Linked DNA regions of Idiomarina loihiensis L2TR. The protein of the gene in region 1 interacts with the protein of each later gene in a pairwise test. Links are inferred from orthologs where the notes say so. Each region holds a gene or a part of one and is shown on either strand. Other genes may lie near its edges. The genes, in order: ftsB and ftsL.

Region 1 (3,325 bases):
TGCCTGGCGATCTTTTAATCCGGAATAACTGACATTTCTTTCTGATACTCCGGCAAACCGGGCTATTTTTTCTGCACAAAAATTTGTATTAGCCCCGGTTTTTCTAACCCAAAGCCACTGGTGCTCACCTTCACCGTCATCAATAACATCCAACTGCTCAATAACCTGAAAATCTTCCGGCGTCTGTTTAAATTCGGCCTGCGGTCTGTCGCCTTTATGTAAACGCGGTAAATCAGCCAAAGACACTTGTGAGGGTGCCAACATTAAAATGACTCCATCAGAACCACAGCATGACAGGCAATACCCTCTTCACGCCCCACAAAGCCTAATTTTTCTGTCGTTGTCGCTTTAACATTCACATTGTCGATGCAGGTTTTTAAACACTGGGCAATGCTGGACCGCATATCGTCAATATGTGGTGCCATTTTCGGAGCCTGAGCTACAATGGTTACGTCAATGTTACCCGTCTTAAACTCTTTTTCCTGACATAGACTTACGGCATGACTCAGCAATTCGGCACTATCCGCCCCGGCATAGCGTTCATCGGTATCAGGAAAGTGCTGGCCAATATCACCTAACGCTAAAGCGCCTAATACCGCGTCGGTGACAGCATGCAGAACAACATCTCCGTCGGAATGAGCGACAAGTCCCTGATGATGCTCAATTTCAACACCACCTAAAATCAAAGGCTTATCAGAGCCCCAACGATGAACGTCATAACCATGACCAACACGGATTTTCATGAACGATGCCCTCTTTAATTTTTATGATCATTATTGTCCGCTAATAACCAGTCGCGAACACATTCAAAATCTTCCGGGTGAGTCACTTTTAAGTTGCGGATAGAGCCAGGAATAAGCGCCGGCTGGAAACCACACCACTGCATAGCAGAAGCTTCATCAGTTAACTGAGGGTTTAATGCCCCCATATGCTCTATGGCTTGTTGTAAACGCTCTGCATTAAAAACTTGTGGTGTCTGCGCCTGCCACAAGGCCTCCCGATCAACACTGGATTCTATATGGGTAACACCGGTTTCATCATTGACAGAGATAACAGCGCGTTTTAAGGAATCTCTTACCGGAATGGCAAGAATTGCGCCTTGAGGGTCCTTTAATCCGGTATTAATGACCGCTGTTAATGCCTTTTTTGGTAGGCATGGACGTGCTGCGTCATGTACCAGCACATGGGTAGCCCCTTGCGAAACAGCAACTTTAACTCCAGCCAATACGGATTCAGCGCGGCTGTTGCCGCCTGTCACAAAATGAACCTTTGTTGGCAGGCTCTTTTTAAGTTCAATAAGGTATTCAGCATTAGAGTCAGAAACCGCAACGAAAACCTGTTCAACCCGCGCATCCTTTAATACGGCTTCGATGCTGTACTCCAGCAAAGTCCGGTTAGCGACCATCAGAAACTGCTTAGGGATGTTAGCCTGCATCCGGCTTCCGCTGCCAGCCGCAGGGATCACAGCCATTAACGAATCAATCTGGCTTTGTGCGTGGCTTTCAGACTCACTCTTCATCTCGCTCACCCGCTCAGGCTATGGATTACGATCAGGTACAAGACGGAAGAAAACTTCATCCTTTTTTACCATCCCTAGTTCGTTACGGGCACGCTCCTCCAGCGCATCTTCCCCTTCGCGCAAATCTTCAATATCTGCGTAAATGAGTTGATTACGTCTTTCCAGATTTTCATTCGTATTTTTCTGATTGCTGACTTCTTGCTGCAACCGCCAATAATCCGGTAGGCTATTTTTGCCAAACCACAGACGGTATTGTAACGCAAGGAACAAGGCCAACAACACGACCAGAGTCACCCGCATGCTCAGCTCCGTTGTTTTTCCTGTTATCATTATGAAGACTATTGACGTGACTGAAAAGCCGTTTTCAGCATTATAAGACAAAAGAGGTTCATTTGGAGTATTTCGCTGCCGCAATAGTATTTTTCTTCGCAGCTTTGGTTCAGGGGGTAAGCGGTTTTGGCTCCGGTTTGTTAGCCGTCCCAATTCTGGCGCTGTGGTTCCCTATTAGCGTACTTACGCCTGCACTGTCTGTCATTAATATCGTGATTGGCGGCTGGATCTACTGGAAAAACAGAGAGGCGGCTCGCCCATCTCAGTGGAAATGGTTAATTTTTTCAGGCGTCATTGCTTCTCTGGTATCGGGATCTTTGCTGTTAAGCGTAAACGAACAGTTTATTAAACTGATTCTTGGTTTTGTCATACTGGCTGTTGCGCTCGCTTTGGCTAGCGGTAAACAACTCTCTACTGCTGAACATGCGCCCGGACATATTGCGGTAGGTACAGGCTCTGGCTTGCTCAACGGGTTAATGACATTAGGCGGGCCTCCTATTGTTTTATTTCTGGCCAATGCCCGTATCCCAAAACAACAGTTTCGCGCTACACTCAGTCTGTTTTTCTGCTGCATTGCCATGGCAAACGTCGCTAACTTCTCACGCCAGTCTATTTACGCAGAGCCCCATCTCTATCTGGTACTCGCTTTACTACCTTGTGCGCTTATAGGCGCCAGCGTGGGACAAAGACTTCAACAGCATGTATCAGAACAACGTTTTAGACAATTTACTCTGGCACTAATGATACTTTCGGGACTCAGTGTCGTATTGCAAAGTATTAAATAGTTTTAGTACTCCCGCCAACGGCTCTGGTAAAATTAAATTTATGCTTGAAACCCTGTACGCATTTTTCGATTTGGGTCAATTTTCCCAGTCCCCTATAAATGGCTCCCATAACCCGGGGTTAGTCATACTCTCCTATTGCGTCGCGCTGCTAGCTTCTTATACCGCGATACTCACACTGGAACGTGTACAAATATATCAGGCTAAGGTTGCTCGCTACAGTTGGTTAATTGTCAGCGCAGTTATCTCTGGCGTTGGTGTCTGGAGTATGCATTTTATTGGCATGCTGGCTTTTGAGCTTCACCTGCCCATGAGTCATAGCGTGTTGTTAACGCTTATTTCAGTTGTTCCTGCCATTGTCGGCAGCTTTATAGCAATGAAAATTCAAATGTCTTTGTCATCGGTGCGTGCAACACTCATCGCCGGAACTGTTTTGGGCGCCGGTATTGGCCTGATGCACTATACCGGAATGGCTGCAATGGAAATGTCAGCTCACCTTCGTTATGACCCTCTCTGGTTTGTACTTTCGGTATTTGTCGCCGTATCGTTGGGCATCATAGCTTTATTGGCATATCGCCATTATAAAAAATCGGAAAGAACCAGCTGGTTCAGGCGCAGAAGCGCACAAATTGTTGTTGCCGCCATTATTGCTCTGGCTATTTCTGGTATGCACTATACCGCCATGATAGCAGCC
Region 2 (3,325 bases), 370 kb from region 1 along the record:
CCTAGACTGTAACATTGTGGGGATTTGTGGATAATAGTGGATCGCAATGATCAGGTGGGATCATGTTCCGAGGTGCAACAACATTAAGTCTGGATAGCAAAGGGCGGTTAGCCATACCGGCTAAATATCGCCATGCGTTGTCATTAGACTGTGAAGGCAAAATGGTCTGCACGATTGATATTAAGCAACCGTGCCTGTTGCTGTACCCGCTTCCCGAGTGGCAAATCATTGAACAAAAGCTGACTCGGTTATCCAGTATGAACCCTGCAGAACGTCGCTTACAGCGACTTCTTTTAGGCCACGCCGACGACTGTGAAATGGATAAAAATGGTCGTTTGCTCCTGTCAGCTCCGTTGAGACAACACGCCGGTTTAGAGAAAAAACTGATGCTTGTCGGGCAGCTGAATAAATTTGAAGTTTGGAATGAAGACGCCTGGCACGAACAAGTGGCGCAGGACATGGATGTTGAACGCGAAGGTGACTTTACTCTCAACGAACGACTAGAAGACTTTTCATTATAATGATTACAACGTCACCGCAACACGTTTCGGTGCTACTGGAAGAGTCGATAGAAGCATTAGCGACTGATCCGCAAGGCACATACATCGACGCCACATTTGGTCGCGGCGGACACACGCGTGCGCTGCTTAACCAGTTAGGTGACGATGCCCGCGTTATTGCACTGGATCAGGACCCCGAAGCTATTGCTGCGGCGGCTGCATTTGCTGATGACCCTCGTTTTCAAATTATCCACACCCCTTTCTCAAACCTGCAACAGGTGCTTGACGATCTGCAGTTGAACCGGCAAGTGACCGGAATTCTATTTGACCTTGGCGTATCTTCCCCACAATTAGATGACGCCGAGCGCGGCTTTAGCTTTATGCGAGACGGCCCTTTAGATATGCGGATGAACACCACCAGTGGCGAAACCGCCGCCGAATGGCTTAATCGTGCAGAAAAAGATGACATCAGCTGGGTTCTTAAAGAGTATGGCGAGGAACGCTTTGCTCGACGTATCGCCAGCGCCATAGTCATGGATCGCGAGAAAAAGCCCTTTACCCGCACGAAGCAGCTTGCGGAAATGATTGCCCGCGTCAGTCCGGTAAAAGAAAAGCATAAGCACCCGGCAACGCGGACCTTCCAGGCCATTCGCATTCACATTAACCGCGAACTGGAGCAAATAGAGCAGGCGCTGGAAGCTTCTCTGTCGGGTCTGAAAGAAGACGGCCGACTGGTGGTTATTAGTTTCCATAGTCTGGAAGATCGTTTAGTAAAGCGCTTTATTCGTAAGCACAGCGAAGGAAAGCAGTTACCTCCGGGCTTGCCGGTAACTGAAGCTGAGCGCAATAAAGATAAAGCGCTGGAGAAAGTCGGCAAAGCTATTAAGCCGGGTAAAGCTGAAGTGCAGCTCAATCCTCGTTCACGCAGCTCTGTGCTGCGCATAGCAAGGAGGGTTCGCAATGACTAAGCAGCGTTATCCCAGTCTAATGAAAATGTTGCTACAGGATTTATTGCAGCACAAATGGATTTTGCTTCTCAGTGTGGTGGTTATCGGTAATGCGCTAAGTATTGTCTATACCGCTCATTTGAATCGGCAGTTAACTGGCGAACGTGATGATTTATTGTCGCACCGGGACACTCTGGATCGGGAGTGGCGGCACCTTGTGGTTGAGCAAAACGCCCTGACTGAACACAGCCGGGTTGAACGTATTGCGCAGGAACAACTTGGCATGCGGGACGTTGAGCCAGAGCAGGAGGTGTTGGTTTCATGGCAGTAACTCGTCGCAAGAAACACACAGAACCAGCCGGTACGCGTTGGCGCTTTTACACCGCAGTATTCTTACTGTTCGGTGTGTTTTCTGCGTTAATTGCACGCGCAGCCTATATTCAGGTAATAAGCCCCGATGCCTTCTCGCTGCAAGGTGATATGCGCAGTTTACGAGCCTCCAGTGTAGCGGTTCAGCGGGGGACTATTGTTGATCGTAACGGGCGTGAACTGGCGGTTAGCGTCCCCGTAGAAACTGTGTGGGCCGATCCCAAACGAATTGCTGACAAAGATGCGTTAGCGGATGAAATGCGCTGGCAGGCTTTGGCGGAAACCTTCCGTATGAATCGCAAAGAGCTGGTCAGTAAAGTGGATGATCCATCAAAACGTTTTGTTTATCTGCAACGGAAAGTGACGCCATCTGAAGCCGACTATGTGAAGCAACTGAAAATTCCTGGCGTGTACTTAAAAACCGAATCTCGTCGTTATTACCCTACCGGAGAAATCAGTGCGCACTTAATTGGTTTAACTGATATAGATGGCGTCGGACAGGAAGGTCTGGAGCTGTTGTATGACGAACATTTAACCGGCAAACCGGGTAAGCGAGTTTACCGCAAGGACGCACAAGGGCGGGTTGTTGAAGAAATTAGCCAGACAGATGCACAACAACCAAAACAGCTGACACTGAGTATCGACCAACGTATTCAGGCAACTGCTTATACCGAGCTGAAAAAAGCCGTGCGCTACAATCAGGCAACTTCAGGCTCGGCAGTAGTGCTGGATGTCGAGACAGGTGAAGTGCTGGCTATGGTCAATAGCCCGTCCTATAACCCTAACAATCGTACGGACTTGCAGTCTTTCAGAATGCGGAACCGGGCGATTACCGACAGCTACGAACCAGGTTCAACGATGAAACCTCTTGTGGTTCTTAGTGCGTTAGAAAAAGGTCGGCATAAAGCCGGCGATACTATTGATACGAGCCCCGGTTGGTTAAGAATCGGTGGACGCCGGGTGAGTGACCCTCGTGACTATGGCGAATTGACATTGAGCGAGGTGCTTGAGCATTCATCTAACGTGGGTGTAACTAAAATAGCTTTGGATCTTGGCGTTGACTCTTTATTGCAAACCTACGCCGACGCAGGCTTAGGCAGTGACACTGGGGTTGCTTTGCTAGGAGAGAGCATTGGTTTGCTGAGTGGCAGACGCCGCTGGTCGGATTTTGAAACTGCGACATTGGCTTATGGGTACGGTTTGTCGGCAACGACACTGCAACTGGCTAACGCTTATAACATTATCGCTAATGGCGGGAAAAAAAGGCCGCTGACGATTTTCAGGCAGGAATCGCCTTTACCTGCAGAGCAAGTTTTCAATCCGGATAACACCCGAGCCGTTATGCATATGCTGGAAGAGGTGGTTCGCGATGGAACAGCCAAGGCAGCACAAGTGCCCGGATATCGTATTGCAGGAAAAACAGGGACTACGCGTAAAACCAAAGCAACAGGTGGGTACGGTGATGAATACGTCGCGTTGTTTGCGGGGATAGCTCCGGTTAGCGATCCG

What was found.
Region 2: the proteins of ftsB (region 1) and ftsL interact in binary tests that used the Escherichia coli proteins (3 or more experiments, as listed by UniProt). The link is inferred for Idiomarina loihiensis L2TR from one-to-one orthologs.

The regions. Positions count from the first base shown.
Region 1 is NC_006512.1:810,504-813,828, forward strand. What follows is about bases 179-3,178. They hold ftsB (cell division protein FtsB), read right to left. Parts: upstream 1,820-3,178; coding sequence 1,538-1,819; downstream 179-1,537. Other genes in these bases: truD (tRNA pseudouridine(13) synthase TruD), read right to left, coding at 179-264; ispF (2-C-methyl-D-erythritol 2,4-cyclodiphosphate synthase), read right to left, coding at 264-743; ispD (2-C-methyl-D-erythritol 4-phosphate cytidylyltransferase), read right to left, coding at 758-1,519; IL_RS03835 (sulfite exporter TauE/SafE family protein), read left to right, coding at 1,912-2,634; IL_RS03840 (bifunctional diguanylate cyclase/phosphodiesterase), read left to right, coding at 2,675-3,178. Also shown: more of truD, read right to left, coding at 1-178; more of IL_RS03840, read left to right, coding at 3,179-3,325. UniProt on the Escherichia coli protein: Essential cell division protein. May link together the upstream cell division proteins, which are predominantly cytoplasmic, with the downstream cell division proteins, which are predominantly periplasmic.
Region 2 is NC_006512.1:441,334-444,658, forward strand. The notes cover bases 120-3,119. They hold ftsL (cell division protein FtsL), read left to right. Parts: upstream 120-1,460; coding sequence 1,461-1,778; downstream 1,779-3,119. Other genes in these bases: mraZ (division/cell wall cluster transcriptional repressor MraZ), read left to right, coding at 120-521; rsmH (16S rRNA (cytosine(1402)-N(4))-methyltransferase RsmH), read left to right, coding at 521-1,468; IL_RS02190 (peptidoglycan glycosyltransferase FtsI), read left to right, coding at 1,769-3,119. Also shown: more of mraZ, read left to right, coding at 63-119; more of IL_RS02190, read left to right, coding at 3,120-3,325. UniProt on the Escherichia coli protein: Essential cell division protein. May link together the upstream cell division proteins, which are predominantly cytoplasmic, with the downstream cell division proteins, which are predominantly periplasmic.